One region of the Peribacillus sp. TH14 genome, then DNA from elsewhere that is predicted to be linked to it. Evidence: a T-box and tRNA genes for the amino acid it is inferred to sense, from the RefSeq annotation. Region 1 holds a T-box; the other holds one or more tRNA genes.

Region 1 (8,330 bases):
TCCTTTTTCTCCCCTAAACTTTATCGAGATATAATGTAACTTTCAGCCATGGGTCAGAGAATATTCTCTAAAAGAGCCAACCTTTTTAATTCAAGGAATCTCTTCTTAGTAAAGTTACAATGTCGCTTTTACCTTGATTCAGAGTCAGCCAATTTAAAATTATACGGAACATGTCGAATTATTTTTATGATAAAAACCTTGACTTCTCATTAACCTTTAGTTTATTCCTTATTAATTAAGTCTAAACCTTAAGATTACTTTTTTCTCACAATTTTTTATTATAGTCTATTTGATTAGAAGATGCCAACATTTAAATTCCGATTCTTATTTTATACAAATCGATGGAATTTCAAATGTAAAAAGAGAAGAAATTTATGTAATTATTTCCTATTTCTGTGCGAAATTCCCTTAAATCCCCTTAGCATTAAAATGTGAGCTGACACTTAAAGTGCCTAGCTCACATTTTGGTTTACCTTAATTTAAGAATTAAATAAATCCACCTATCAACGATCTTTTTTTTGAAGGATATTGATAATCAAATTGGCTGTTTCTTCAACAGCTTTATTCGTAACATCAATGATTGGACAATTCAACCTCGAAATGATTGTATCAAAGTACGTCAGCTCTTCTTTTATCCGTTCCACATTTGCGTAAATAGCATGATCATTAAGCCCCAGGGACTTTAATCGCTCTTTACGAATATGGTTCAGCTTTTCCGGACTAATCTTTAAACCAATACATTTTTCAGGTGGGACCAGGAATAATTCTTCTGGTGGTTCCACTTCAGGCACTAAAGGTACATTAGCCACTTTATAACGTTTATGGGCCAAATATTGAGATAGAGGTGTTTTGGAAGTGCGTGATACACCTACAAGGACGATATCTGCTCGTAAAATACCACGGGGATCCCGCCCATCATCATATTTTACCGCAAATTCAATGGCTTCGACTCGCTTGAAATAATCATCATCAAGCTTTCTAACGAGACCAGGTTCATTAAGCGGCCCTTTTGGCGCTCTTTTCTGAAGGATGTCCATGAGCGGCCCTAAAATGTCATAAGCAGACAGATTTTCTTTTTCGACCTGTGCTTTCATGTAAGCTCTAATAGTTGGCTTAACAAGGGTATAGGCAATGATTGCTCCATCTAATTTTGCCAGTGAAATTACTTCATCCACGTTTTGTTCATCTTCAATATACGGAATCCGTTTTATGGAAAAAGCAGATCCCGAGAACTGGCTTGCAGCTGCTTTAGTAACCAATTCCGCTGTTTCCCCCACTGAATCCGATACAACATATATAATAGAACCGTTCATATTCTCCGTCATTCCTTTTGCAAGCCCCCTAATAGCCTTCATCAGCTAAAGCTACGAATGCTTTTGTTATATTGGTTTTTGTAATTCTTCCGATTACTTCATAGCCTTTTTCTGTTTCTTTGACGACCGGTAATGAGTCGATTTGTTTATCAATCAATTTTTTGGCAACATCAATCAATAAGTCTTCTTTTGAACACATTGTAATATTGGGCATCCTAGTCATAATAATATTGACTGGAATGGAGTTAAGTTCTTGCTTACCTATACTTGCACGCAACAAGTCTTTCCTTGATAAGACACCAACTAGCAGAGCATGCTTATCGACAACAAACATGGTACCGACATCTTCTAAAAACATCATGACGATTGCATCATATACGGAAATGCCTTCATCAACAACCACAGGGATCGATTGATAGTCTCGTACATAAAGATGGTTCAAACTATCTGTCAAAAGCTGTGTTCCTGACCTGCCTGTATAAAAATACCCGACACGCGGCCTCGCATCAAGAAAGCCTGCCATCGTTAAGATAGCAAGATCCGGACGAAGTGTCGCTCTTGTAAGGCTCAGTCTATCGGCAATATGTTCACCTGTAATCGGTCCATTCTCTTTAACAATTTGTAAAATATGCTCCTGACGCTTATTCAATTGGATTATAATCACCACCCCACTGCTTTCGCAGAGAAAAGTAACAAAAGTTATTCATCTAACAATTATATACTATATTATTTAATAAAAGCAGGTTTGTCCTATTTATTGACCATTTAATATTTTAAGAAATCGGAAACCTTTATATAAAGTGTCTCCGATTTCGATGAATCCTTTCAATTATGAAAGGATAATTTTATTCATAGCCGCAAAGCCTGAAACTAAATCGCTAATTTCTTTCATTAGGGATAAGCGGTTATTACGGATTGCTTCATCATCTGCCATGACCATTGTATTCTCGAAATATGATTCTATTTCTGATTGAAGCGAGATAAGATGTTCAAAACGCTCTTTCTCTTTTTTAGTTTCAGCATATCGCAATGCTACTGTTTGATATTTTTCATAAAGCGCTTTTTCCTGCTCATTTTCAAAAGCATTCGGGTCAACTGTCACTTTATGGTCACACTTTACAGCAATATTCATAACACGACTTAATGCTTCGAGGCTTTCTTTAAAGCCTGCTTCATCTTTTTTCGCGTCCAATACATGAGCACGTTCTACTAAAGAGTGTATAAACCCAATCTCGTCGATCAGAACGGCATCAATTAAATCATAACGAATCTGCTGTTCTTGAAGTAAATGTTTTACCCGCGCTTTAAAGAAGGTAAACATGTCTGCTTTTACTTCCTCTAAATCGCGTTTTAGAAGACCTTTTGATTCAAGTCCTTTAAGTCCTAGAGTAATAAGCTCTTCTAAAGAGATATTCCATTTTTTCTCCGCTAAAATTTGAACAACACCGCTTGCCTGTCTTCTCAATGCGTATGGATCCTGGGAGCCGGTTGGAATGACGCCAATAGCAAAGAATGATGCGAGAGTATCAATTTTTTCGGCTATACTTACAACTGCTCCAATAACAGAAGGCGGCACATTGTCATCCGCATGTCTTGGCATGTAGTGTTCATTGATTGCAGCCGCTACTTCTTTTGCTTCTCCTTTTAGGAGCGCATACTTCTCACCCATATACCCTTGCAATTCGGGGAATTCATAAACCATATGACTTACTAAATCAAATTTAGCAATTTCAGCAGCACGAAGCGCCAGATCCTTTTCTGCCTTTAAATTCAAAGCATCTGCCAGAACGCCTGTCACCGCTGTTACACGGGCTGTTTTCTCAGCTAAGGTACCTATTTCTTCATGATAAACGATGCTGTCGAGTTTTTTCAAAGCATCTGCTATCTCTTTTTTCTGATCTTCTTTAAAGAAGAATGCCGCATCCGATAAACGCGCACGCAACACTTTTTCATTTCCTTTAGATACCTTTTCTAGATGACGGTCATCTCCATTACGAACGGTTACAAAGAATGCAAGTAACTTGCCGCCTTGATCTTTAACTGGGAAATAACGTTGGTGCTCCTTCATTGAAGTGATCAAAACTTCAGCTGGAAGTTCAAGGAATTCTTCTTCAAAATGGCCAAATAACACCGTTGGGTACTCTACCAAATTATTGACTTCTTCAAGCAGATCTTCATCAACTGGGATGATCCAGCCTTTTTCCTGCTCAAGACTTTTAATCTGTTCTAAAATAACACTACGACGTTTTTCTGGATTAGCCATGACAAACTGGTCTCTTAACGTTGCTTCGTACTGTTCAGGATCCTCTATCCTTGCAGCTTCTCCTAAGAAGCGATGTCCCTTTGTTTCACGGCCAGTTTCAACATCAGCTATGGAAAATGGCACTACTTCGTTGCCGAATAATGCAATCAGCCATTTAATCGGACGGACAAAACGAAGGTCTTGGTTGGCCCAACGCATATTTTTCGGGAACGTCATCCCGCTGATAATTTCCTGCAACTCAGATAAAAGCTGGGAAGTCGGTTGTCCTTTAATGAATTTATTTACATGGGCATATTCAATACCCTTAAGTTCTTTAAAATAAATATCCTCAGCGGTCATCCCTTGGCCTCTAACAAACCCTAATGCTGCTTTAGACCAGTTTCCTTCACTGTCCAAAGCAATTTTTTTAGCTGGTCCTTTTGCTTCTTCTTCGATATCTTTTTGTGATTCTGAAACGTCTTTTACCAATATGGCCAAACGTCTTGGTGTGGAAAAAGCTTCAACCGCTCCGAATTCAATTGCTTTTTCCTTAAGCCATTTCTGTACTTTATCTGACAACTGTTTCATAGACGCTGTCACAAAACGAGCCGGCATCTCTTCCAATCCAATTTCCAATAACAAATCACGCTTGCTCATTTGTATTCTCTCCTTTCACTTTTAGAATCGGGAAGCCTAATTTTTCCCGCTCTTCATAGAAGGTTTTGGCAACCTTACGTGCTAAGTTACGGCAGCGGGCTATATATCCCGTTCTTTCCGTTACTGAAATCGCACCTTTTGCATCCAAAAGATTAAATGTATGTGAACATTTTAAAACATAATCATAGGCAGGATGTACAAGCCCTTCTTCCATTTGGCGATGTGCTTCCTTTTCATACATTGTGAAAAGTTGAAATAACATATCAAGGTCGGATGTTTCAAACGTATATTTTGAATGCTCGTATTCCGGCTGTCCAAAAATATCTCGTACTGTAAATCCTTCTGTCCATTCTAGATCAAACACATTTTCTTTTTCCTGAATGTAGGAAGCAAGACGCTCGATTCCATATGTAATTTCCACGGATACCGGCTTACACTCAAGACCGCCTACCTGTTGGAAATACGTAAATTGTGTAATTTCCATTCCATCAAGCCAAACTTCCCAGCCAAGACCAGCACAACCTAATGATGGGTTTTCCCAGTTATCTTCTACAAAGCGAATATCATGCTCAAGCGGGTTAATACCTAATGCGCGCAATGAATCCAAATACAGCTCTTGGATATTGTCTGGTGATGGCTTCATGATTACTTGGAATTGATGATGTTGATAGAGACGGTTAGGATTCTCTCCATAACGACCGTCTGCTGGACGGCGGGATGGCTCCACATAAGCAACACTCCACGGTTCAGGTCCAATTGCTCTAAGGAAAGTATAAGGGCTCATCGTTCCTGCCCCCTTCTCGACATCATAAGCATTCATTAATATGCAGCCTTGTTCAGACCAATGCTTTTGTAAAGTTAAAATCATATTTTGAATATTCATCGTACACCTCCAGATTATTTAAAACGCCTCTTTATGAAATTAGGGACGGGAACTCCTATACCAGTAATTTTGAATCGTTTATCGGCCACGCATGCATTTCACCAATTAATTCAAGTGTTTTACCGGTCCATTCATTGTTATTCTTTCGCATTTTTGCAAACAAAAAACTCCCGTCTCTATGCGAAATGCATAGGGACGAGAGTTTACCCGCGGTTCCACCCTAATTGCCGTTAATAAACCGGCCTCTTTTCAAAGCTACATGCTCCGGAACGCCTTCCCTGTAAATCCATACCCCGGCTTTCACCATCCCGGGTTCGCTTTTTATGGAGAATGACAGATACTCTTTTCCATCAACGCAATCTTCTTATTTTAATGATTAGAATTTTATACAATCAAGCCTGGAATGTCAATAGGTCAAATCTTAAAACATATCTTTCATCGTATCAATCTGTTTTAAGAACTTTTTTGATTTTAAATGGAGGCCTGAATACTCTTCATAATAAGCATCAATGATTTTCTGCAGTTCTTTTTTCGTTTCAGGCTTAACCGAAATGTTTCCGAGCCTTGATAAATCCAAATAATAAAATATTCGCAGCAATTTAACGGCTGCGGGTGAAATTTTATAGTGATATGGGTCTTTTCCCAGACAGCGGTGACAAATAAAACCACCTTCCCGTAGCGAGAAGGAGAATTCTCCTTCTGTTTCACCACAAACAGCACATTGATTTAGTACTGGGTTAATCCCGTTGACGGGCAGCATCTTCATTTCGAAAATAAATTTCAAAACCTCCGCGTCATATTCTTCGTTTATGTAATGCAAGGTTTGCGAGAGTAATTCAAACAGATATGGATTTGGTTTCTTATCATCTACGCTTTTATCAACCAATTCAACAATGTATGAAGCATATGCAGTGGCAAAAAGGTCCTCCCTTATAAAACGAAGGGAGTCGACCATTTCTCCTTGTTGAAGACTTCCGAGTCCGCTTGATGTAGAAACAAGGAAATACCCGGAGCAAAAAAGTTGGGTGACGGCAGCAAGCCTGCTATTAGGTTTACTGGCTCCTCTAGCCATAACTCCAATTTTCCCTAGCTCACGGGTATAAATAGTAATAATTTTGTTGTTTTCTCCATATGCAGTCCGTCTTATGACAATGCCTTCACATTTTTGGAGCATACCAAGACACCACCCATGCTTGCCAAGACTATCTTATGAAACAGGAAAATCAATATCTGCTAGCTCATCACTCAATACTAAGGGTCTTTCCTGTCTTTCGACTTCTATCTCCTTAAACAGCAAATAGGTGTCCACATTACCTGTTTCACTAAATAACTCCCAGGTAAAATCCAACATATAAAGCCCACCTTTCATTTTTAACTAGCAATATAAATATCCGACCATATGATTAGCTTGACCTTTTTCCACACTTTCATGAAGCGTAAATTTTGCTAATTAATACTCACTTTCATTGAAACCATAATCGCGAAGTTGGCTCGCTTTGTTACGCCAATCCTTCTGTACCTTCACCCATAGTTCCAGGAATACTTTCGAGCCTAATAAATTCTCGATATCAACCCTCGCACGGCTACCGACTTCTTTCAACATTTTCCCTTGCTTACCAATAACAATACCTTTTTGTGAATCACGTTCTACCACAATCGTAGCCATAACATTAATTGTATCACTGTTATCCATTTTTTTTATTGAATCGATAACAACAGCCACTGAATGGGGAATCTCCTCCCTAGTCAGGTGCAGAACTTTTTCGCGGACCAATTCAGAAATAATAAAACGCTCCGGATGATCAGTTACTTGGTCAGCTGGATAAAACTGTGGACCTTCAGGAAGATGCTCCTTGATTTGCTCAAGCAGTGTATCGACATTATTGCCTTCAAGCGCTGAGATTGGAACCACGGCCGCGAACGGATAAAGCTTTTGATATTTCTCAATAATTGGGAGTAAATCATCAGGGTGCATAGCATCAATTTTGTTGACTACAAGGAAAACAGGTGTTTTTACGGTTTGTAGTTTTTCAATGATAAACTCATCACCACGTCCGTATCCTTCTGTCGCATTAATCATGAAGAGAATCAAATCGACCTCTTTCAATGTATTTGTTGCTACCTTCATCATAAAGTCCCCAAGCTTATGCTTCGGTTTATGAATACCCGGTGTATCAATGAATATCATTTGTGAATCGTTTTGTGTAAGTACACCTTGAACCTTGTTTCTCGTTGTTTGCGGTTTATCACTCATAATGGCAATTTTTTGACCAATAACCCGGTTCAAAAATGTACTCTTGCCAACATTAGGTCGTCCTATAATCGAAATAAAACCTGATTTGTAACCTTTTACTTGTGTTTCGTCAAATAGTTTATTCATTTAAATCCTCCGGTGAAAAAGCTCCTGGAAGCAATTCCTGTACTGTTAGTTCTTTAATATCCCCGTTTAAGTTGGTTAAAACAACCATCATATCTTGTTCACATAGTTCTGAAATAACCTGCCTGCACGCTCCGCATGGGGAAACAGGACGATCAGTATCTGCCACGACTGCTAGTTTTGTGAACTTCTTATCATTATGGGCATAGGCACTAAATAAAGCGGTTCTTTCTGCGCAATTGCACATACTATATGCAGCATTTTCTATATTGCACCCATGATAAACCTTACCATCGGCAGTTAATAAAGCAGCCCCTACTTTGAATTTTGAATAAGGTACATAAGCCTTTTCCCTTGCTTTTTTAGCTTCCTCAATCAATTCATTCGTATTCAATTCACATCTTCCTTTCAAATTGGATACCATTTCAACCACCTATAGACCAAACTTCGGCAAAAAGATAATCAATCCAACTATTATAGAAAATATAGCATATATGAATACAGCTCCGGCTGCAATATCTTTTGCCTGCTTAGCAAGGGGATGGATTTGGTCTGTTACCAGGTCTACAACTCTTTCAATCGCTGAATTAACGAGCTCTAATGTAATCGTACCAGCAATGGCAGCCAAAATGAACAGCCATTCCATCCCATTCAATGAGAAATACCAACCAAAGAATACGACGATTACTGTTAATACGAAATGAATCTTTATATTACGTTCTGTTCGAACTGCTTCCAAAATCCCCTGACAGGCAAAAGAGAAGCTTTTTATTAAAGGATACTTTTTTTTACCCTTCTCTTGAAAGTCCATATTCTTCCAAGATCTCCTTTTGTTTAGTAAACATCACTTTTTCATCT
Region 2 (8,330 bases), 2.8 Mb from region 1:
GGCCGTCAACTTGTTATCTCCAAACGGTAACCTAATCCCCAAATCGTTCGAATCCGAAATGGGAATTCCAATTCTGGAAACCGTTCTCTCACTCTTTTAATATGAACATCGACAGTTCGTTCATCACCTTCATAATCATAGCCCCAAATATCTTCAATAAGTTCTTCCCTAGAGAAAGTTTTTCCAGGATAACTTGCTAGTTTAAATAACACTTCAAACTCTTTTAAAGGAATCGTATATTCCAGGTCTTTAAATGACATTTCATGTGTGTTGCGATTCATCTTTAATTCACCTATCTTTAATGTTTGAGAAATAGTGATTTTATACCGTTTTAATAATGCTTTTATTCTAAGGACTAATTCGATTGGCTCAAATGGTTTTACAAGATAATCATCTGCCCCAAGACCAAATCCCTTTACTTTCTGTGTTGTTTCTCCTTTTGCCGTCAGCATTAAAATGGGGATATCACTAAATTCCCGTATCTCTTTGCATAATTGCCATCCATCCATGTTAGGCATCATTATATCAATAACTGCTAAATCGATTTTTACCTTCTCCATTAAGTTCAATGCTTGTAGCCCATCTGAGGCTTCATATAGATCAAACCCTTCTTTTCTTAACAAGAGTTGTATAAGTTCGCGAATATGGGCATCATCATCGACAATTAATATTTTTGTCATCCTTCTTCTTTCCTTTCGATGAATTAGGCTAGTTCAAGTTTGTTTAACTGCTGTTCAGCAAATTCGCGATATAATGAGTGCGTATTATATAGTTCTTTATGTGTTCCGCTGCCTGTTATTTTCCCTTTTTCTAGGAAGATGATTTGATCTGAATTAATGACAGTCGATAGGCGGTGAGCAATTACTATTGTTGTTCTGCCTTTCATTAAATCATTTAACGCCTGTTGAACAACATGTTCCGATTTGCTGTCTAGGCTTGAGGTAGCTTCATCAAGCATTAATATTTTTGGGTTTCTTAAAAATGCACGAGCAATCGCAATTCTTTGTCTTTGACCGCCTGATAATTTCATACCTCGTTCACCAACCTCAGTATCATATCCGTTTGGAAGTTCAGAAATAAACTGATCGGCATACGCCATTTTAGCTACTTGATTTAATTCTTCATCTGTTATATCCCGATCTATTCCATAACAAATATTATCTCTAATTGTACCTGATACAATAGGACTTTCTTGCGAAACATAACCAATCTGGCTTCTCCATGAAAGGAGTGTGAAATCATTTATGGATTTCCCACCTATGGAGATAGAGCCTTGCTGTGGTTTATAGAAACGCTCAAATAATGAGAAAAGAGTCGTTTTTCCGCTGCCACTTGGGCCGACAATTGCAGTGACTTTACCTGCTTCAACGGTAAAGCTTATATCTTTAAGTACCTGTTCTCCATTATTATAACTATAGTTTAGATGATCCACGGTGATTGATTGATTGATATTTTGAACTTGCTGATTCGCGTCTTCTTCCTCTTCTGAATCCAAAATGGAAATTATACGCTCTGTTGCACCCGTAGCTTTTTGGAATTGTGTAAAGAAACCTGCTAATTGAGCCATTGGCATGATAATTTGGAAAAGGTACATAATGAATGCAACTAAAGCTCCAGCTGACAGAGCTCCTGAAGAAACACGCATTCCCCCATAACCTAAAATTAGGACAAGTAATGCCATCATGACTAAACTCATTAGTGGGCCAATTAAAGCTTGTATTTTTGCTTCTTTTAATCCGAATTGAAATAATTTGGTAATCCCTTTATTTCCATTTTGATATTCAAATGTTTCTGCATTGGATGCTTTAACTAGACGGATTTCGGTTAGCACCTGTTGGAGAATTGAGGTGAAACTTGCTGTCTCATCCTGCATCCCCTTTGATATTTGATGCATTTTTTTGCCAAGCGGCATTAATATTAAAACAGAGAGTGGGATTGCAATGAGCATCAACAATGTCATTTTCCAATCCAGTACAAATAACACAATCATGGAGCCTACAATGGAAATGATTCCTGTAACGAAATTAGATAGGTGTTCCGAAATTAATCCTTTCACTACAGTTGTATCATTTGTCATTCGACTAACTGTTTCTCCTGATTGATGTTCATCAAAATAATTCACGGGTAATACAAGTAATTTTCTCCATAGTTGATCTCGAATACCCGCTACTACAGATTGCCCGATCCGATTTAATAAATAGATGGAAAATCCACTAGCCAATGCTTGAACAATAATTGCAAGAACGAGAAGTGTGATCCGTTCAGTGCTTAGTGAGCTAATTGAAAAATCATTAATAAGATTCTTTGTGAATAACGGGACTAATAATCCTACACCTGTTGTACTTAAGCTTAATACTAAAGCAATCCCTATCATTAGTTTAGAAGGCTTTGTTTGTTGAACTAATCGAATAAACTGGCGCCATCCTTTTTGCTTTTTTACTTCTGACATATTTATTTACATCCTTTCTTAATCCTTTTTACAAGAGGAAGTATACAAAGAAGTTATGAATTGAATATGAACTTCTAAGTTAATTATTCTATTTAGTGGTTTTTTCGAAATAACTGGTAACATGACTTTGTTTTGCTAGTTAATCTACCAAAAAAGCAAACATAGGGATGCCGTAGCTAAAATCCGTGCATGAATGATTTGTTAAATAAGTGATACTTCATATTAGATGAAGCCGTTGAACAAATCATAAATCAACTTTAATGTTTACCAAAGCCTTTTGTATAAAATATACAGGAGTTTGCCCTAATCCAGATGACCTTTATATGAATGAAATAGATAGGACATAATAGATATCATAGGATTTAGATATTTTAGTAAGGGTTACATATAGAAAAGTATGGAATTATCAAGAGGGCATAATTTTTGACCAAGGATCTTTAACAGTGATACGCTTACTTTTAGATATTACGTATTCAAAATCAAGGAGGAACACAAAATGACACAATCCAAACAACAAAAAATCACCCTGGCAAACCGACCAAAAGGAATGCCTTCGAAAGAAGATTTTAACTTTGTGGAGAGTGATGTTCCCACACCAAAAGAAGATCAAATATTATTACGGACGCTTTATTTATCTGTCGATCCATACATGCGTGGAAGAATGCAAGATACTAAATCATATATAGCTCCATTTGAATTGAATAAGGTCATCACTGGAGGCGTTGTAGCCGAAGTGGTAGAATCCAATTCGAATTCCTTCAAACAAGGAGATGTTGTTGTTGGGAATATCGACTGGGCAGAGTATACGGTGGTCAATGAAAAAGAAATCCGAGTGATTGATCCTAAAGTTGCCCCTGTCACAACTCATTTAGGGATTCTCGGGATGACTGGTTTAACAGCTTACTTTGGTTTGCTCGATATCGGAAAACCTCAAGAAGGTGAAACAGTCGTGGTTTCTGGAGCAGCTGGGGCTGTTGGTTCAGTAGTTGGACAGATTGCTAAAATCAAAGGTGCTAAGGTAGTAGGCATTGCTGGCTCAGATGAAAAACTTGAGTATTTAACAAAAGAGCTTGGCTTCGATGGAGCTGTTAATTATAAAAAAGATAGCTTTGCGACAGATTTAAAAAACGCTGTTCCTAACGGAGTCGATGTTTATTTCGATAATGTTGGCGGTGAGGTAACGGATGCTGTTTTCACACTTTTAAATACAAATGCTCGTATTCCATTATGCGGAGCGATTTCCTCTTATAATGCAGAAGGAAAAGATTTAGGGCCGCGTCTGCAATCGGCGATGATCAAAACGAGTGCACTTATGAAAGGTTTCACAGTTGGTAATTATGCCGAAAGATTCCAAGAAGGTGCGACAGATTTAGGGGAATGGCTACAGCAAGGAAAATTGAAGTATGAAGAAACCATTATTGAAGGGTTTGAAAATACCCCTGATGCATTTCTAGGTTTATTTAAAGGAACGAATCTGGGTAAACAACTTGTAAAAGTTGCAGAACCTAAATACGCTACGCTCTAAGCATGGGAACCTAGTAGAGGGTAACATTGGTGTGACATAGTCTTTAAAACAGTATTGAAAAAAGAGTAAATAATTAAGGGTATATAATAAGCGGCCTTTTTTCGATATTCAATCGGGGGAAGGCCGTTTCCCTTTTCCTAGATACGAGAAAGATTAACGTATATTCCTCTTCCTTTAAGGTATCTTTTGTTGTTAATGAAGGATATTAAAAGAAGCTCTAGATTAAGCCATCAAGATAACGGTTGAATAGCGTCAAAAGAGAAGATAGGGAGCGAATTATTTAATGAAAGGAAAAGTGAAATGGGCAAAAATAAACAAAGAGTATCTTCAAAGTCTCCGAAATTAGAAGCGATACATACGACATTTAAACAGGCTTTTGAAATAAAAAAGAATCCATTTCCGTGGATAAAGGCATTGAGTGCAGGAATTGCTGCTGCATTACCTGTATTCATAGGATTATTATTTGGGAATTTTGAGTACGGTTTACTGGCAGGAATTGGTGGATTCTCTTATTTATACGTGTTTAACCAACCGTATGAGCAAAGAGCTAAAAAGATTTTCTTTGTAATGTGGGGCCTTTCTTTATCTGTTGTCTTAGGAACCCTTTTGGCCCCATATCAGCTAGGGACAGCTATAGTGATGGGGATTATTGGGGCATGTGTATTTTTCATTTTTGGTGCTTTAAATATCACTGGTCCTTCGGCAATATTTTTCGTTTTGAGTTTTGCGCTTGCTACAGGTATGCCTATTGATCAATCACTTGCGCCGTTACGTGGAGGGCTTGTTTTATTAGGTGGGGCATTATCTTGGATAATCTGTATGTTAGGCTGGTTTTACAATCCCCATGGACCTGAAACTAATGCAGTGGAAAAAGTGTATAGAGAGTTGGCGGTATTCTTTGATTCAATAGGGACAGAGAAGTTTAATACAGCAAGACACAGAACGGTACTAGCAATGAAGCAAGCAGAAAATACGCTTTTAGCCGGGTATTCAGCCAAGAGAAGTACAGATATATTTAAGCGGTTGTTTCTTTTAAATGAACATGCAAACGCGATATTCTTGAGAGTTCTTGAAATTTCTTTGAACAATAAGATCGTACTTCCACCTGAATTAGGGAAATCCGTTCAGGCATTAGCTGACTCTATTGGATCTAAAACGAAAAATAAATCAAAGATTCTTCAGCCAGAGCAGGTTGATAAAGAAGTAGAAGATTTATTCATAAAAATCTATAATGCAGATGCCATCATGAATGAACCGGTTCAAAAAATTCATCAAGAAGTCTTAATCTCAAAGCCTTCTCTAAAAAAAACCATATTTCTGGGGGCATTTGATAAAAACTCCATAGTCTTTCTCACTTCTGTACGATATGGAACAATCCTTACTATCGCCGCTATCATCGCTTATTCAGCCGGTTTTAATCGTTCGTATTGGGTGCCCTTATCCTGTGCTGCAGTAATGTCCGGTGCTACCATTATCGCCACATTTCATCGTGCTGTTCAAAGGACTTTCGGGACAATCATTGGGCTCCTATTAGCAAGTTTGATTCTTGCATCTGTTCATAACGAGTTTATTATTGTGCTAATCATCTTGTGTTTGACTTTCATTACAGAGCTTTTTATCGTTCGGAATTATGGGTTAGCTGCGATGTTCTTTACACCTTCAGCTTTAATCATGGCAGAATATTCAACTCAAAGTTACGACTTCAGTTTCTTTGCAACAGTAAGGATAACTGATATCGTTGTAGGGAGTATTATAGGCCTTGCTGGGTCATTGTTAGTCGGAAGTCGATCAGCGTCCAGTCTTCTGAGTCATTTTATCGCGAAAACGATTCGAAGTCAGGGTCAATTTTTATTAATGGCGTTCTCTGAAAATAATAGGACCCTTACATTTGATGAGAGCAGTGAACGAAGCAAAATGCAAACCAATATGGTCAATCTATTAACGGTATACAATACGTCTCTAGGTGAGATATTCAAAAACAAGGCCAGATTAGAGTCTCTATGGCCCGTAATATTCTCAATAGAACAATTGGGGTATTATCTAAATGCCAGCTTGAAATACTCTGAACGTCCTGTTCTTTTAGAGAAGGATCTCGCTCAATTGCTTTATGTTTTTGAAACCATGGCAATAGCTGCAGATAAAGATCAATCTTCAACAAATAAAACCGTACCAGAAATTGAAGGGTTTTCAAAAATTCGTCACGAGATTTTGGACCTCCAAGAAGCTCTTCAGTTTAGGGGAGAAGTTTCAAGCTAACCTTAGAGTTTTGTTTAAGGGAGTTCTTATTATTGGCTCCCTCAATTCAACTGAATGAATGCACTAGCTGAAAATAGAGGGTTTATTCAAAAAGTCTGTAAAAATGCCAATTTTCAGTATAAAATGTAAATACATACAGAAAGGTGATGGATCATGTCAAACGTTGCAAAATTTCGAGATTTTTTAACGCGCGAGAAAATCTATATGAATGAGTTGAAAGAAGATGACACCACCTTTTTTAGAGCAGAGCAAAAGTTAAAGGATGGCTGGAAGGTTCTTTTAGTTTTTGCTTTCAACCAAAATGAAAATGTGGCGGATTTATTTTGCTTTAATGTTGCCGAGTTGAAGAATCCTGATAAAAGGCGGGATGTACATACACTGTTAAATGAATATAATGCTAATTTTAGATATTCAAAGTTGTATGAAGAAAAAGGGACTATTTCAATTCGTTATTCTTATTCCCTTGAGGGAGAATTTTTACCAGATCTAGCTTTCAGGAAGTTAATCATGTTACTTGAAACAGCGGAGCAGGTATACCCGTCGTTAATGGAAGTCATCTGGTCTTAACAGTGGAGATGTAGGGAAAGTTCTCTGTTATTAGAGAACTTTTTAACATCTTTAATAGAGTGATGAATATACTATTGTAACATTCATTAAATTTTTATTATTTTTTTAAAAATAACTATTGCATTTATTTAATATAAACTATATAATTAATTTTGTTGATAGCGATTCGACAAATTTCTACAAGAATACGCGGGTGTAGTTTAGTGGTAAAACCTCAGCCTTCCAAGCTGATGATGAGGGTTCGATTCCCTTCACCCGCTCCAATACATACTCATAACGCAGGGTTTCGTTACCTGGAGAACGAAGCTTTGCGTTTAAATATTTTATAATGAGAATTCTACTGTTTACAGTAGGTTTTTTTTTATTGTCTAGATTTGTATGTACCTATAATTTAAGGAAGTAGTATGAGATGAGGCTGATCCTGGGTGACTAAGAAACTAGTTGATATGTTGTCAGGAAGCGTATCAAGTGAATCCAAAACTGGGGAATGTGTTTGTAATAGAAGAAAAAACATTCACAGGTTGATATCCTATCCTATAAAAAGACCCCTTCCGATTTTGAAAGGGGTTTAGTTCTGCTCGATTGTTATTATACTTCTAAAATGGAATAAGTTCCTTCTCCACCGTGGATTTCGAGGAACATTTTCATTAAGGACTCTGTTAGCTGATGGGCTTCTTTGATTGGAGTCTTTGGTTGTAAATAGATGATTTGGATTGCCTTTTTCGTTTCTTCCGTGACCTTTGTTCGTTCTGAATCAACGTAGGGGCTTCCAAATGCTCCATCACGATCGGCAGAAGTAATCATGTTTTCCATTGAATTCAAGCGGCCATTCAAGCCGTTATACTCATCTGTACTCTCGCCAATTTTAATCGAGATATCTCCTGTTAATTTATCAGCATCATATATGCCAATAGGCACTTCATATAAAAGGGAGAAGAAGTTATTCAGGTCGATAGCGGAATGAATAGATGTTAAGTAATTTTGTTTTTTAACACGACGGTATAGAGCTTCCACGGAAGGACGGTAGCGTGACGGATTCGTTCCGGTCGTTTTGAAAATCTTTCGCCACTCTTTGATACCCGGGAAATCGGTTAATTCTTTTTCATCTAGATCGAAGAAAAGAGCTTCTTGAAATAACTGTAGTCTTCCTTTGACCATTTGCGGGGAGGGGCCAACTTCGATGTTTTCATATGTAATGATCCCAACTTTGAAATCAGGGATTTTACTGCTAAGATTAGCGGAAATGTTAATTTCCAAGCGTTACACCTCCAAAAATGATTGCAATTAGTTTATCATAGATAGCAATGGTTTGAAATGAATACAAGCTTCGATGGGAATAATGAATGAACGAAGGTGAAAAATATGGATATGAATTCACTTAAGCAAGAAGTGATTATATATAGTAAAGAGATTGGCATTGATAAAATTGGGTTTACATCAGCCTCTAATTTCACGGAATTGAAAAGTCGGCTGATCCGTCAGCAGGAACTAGATTATCAGTCAGGATTTGAAGAACCGGATATTGAAAAAAGG

Evidence for each region. A T-box is a leader RNA that pairs with one kind of tRNA and senses whether it is charged. The one in region 1 lies ahead of glyQ (glycine--tRNA ligase subunit alpha), so its partner is inferred to be a tRNA-Gly.
Region 2: it encodes a tRNA-Gly, which carries the amino acid that the T-box ahead of glyQ (glycine--tRNA ligase subunit alpha) is inferred to sense. The anticodon was not compared.

Annotation. Positions count from the first base shown of each region.
Region 1 covers NZ_JAEKEK010000001.1:3,838,697-3,847,026, reverse strand. The annotation lists gene JFU50_RS18650 (pyruvate, water dikinase regulatory protein) at 504-1,313, opposite strand; gene JFU50_RS18645 (helix-turn-helix transcriptional regulator) at 1,342-1,980, opposite strand; gene glyS (glycine--tRNA ligase subunit beta) at 2,143-4,212, opposite strand; gene glyQ (glycine--tRNA ligase subunit alpha) at 4,199-5,095, opposite strand; T-box leader at 5,284-5,458, opposite strand; gene recO (DNA repair protein RecO) at 5,517-6,269, opposite strand; gene JFU50_RS18625 (YqzL family protein) at 6,303-6,446, opposite strand; gene era (GTPase Era) at 6,546-7,475, opposite strand; gene JFU50_RS18615 (cytidine deaminase) at 7,468-7,896, opposite strand; gene JFU50_RS18610 (diacylglycerol kinase family protein) at 7,906-8,283, opposite strand; gene ybeY (rRNA maturation RNase YbeY) at 8,261-8,330, opposite strand, start outside.
Region 2 covers NZ_JAEKEK010000001.1:1,009,633-1,017,962, reverse strand. The annotation lists gene JFU50_RS05095 (HAMP domain-containing sensor histidine kinase) at 1-42, opposite strand, end outside; gene JFU50_RS05090 (response regulator transcription factor) at 6-680, opposite strand; gene JFU50_RS05085 (ABC transporter ATP-binding protein) at 704-2,455, opposite strand; gene JFU50_RS05080 (NADP-dependent oxidoreductase) at 2,946-3,974, shown strand; gene JFU50_RS05075 (FUSC family protein) at 4,275-6,230, shown strand; gene JFU50_RS05070 (YbjN domain-containing protein) at 6,384-6,797, shown strand; tRNA gene JFU50_RS05065 (tRNA-Gly) at 6,987-7,060, shown strand; gene JFU50_RS05060 (B3/B4 domain-containing protein) at 7,386-8,054, opposite strand; gene queG (tRNA epoxyqueuosine(34) reductase QueG) at 8,160-8,330, shown strand, end outside.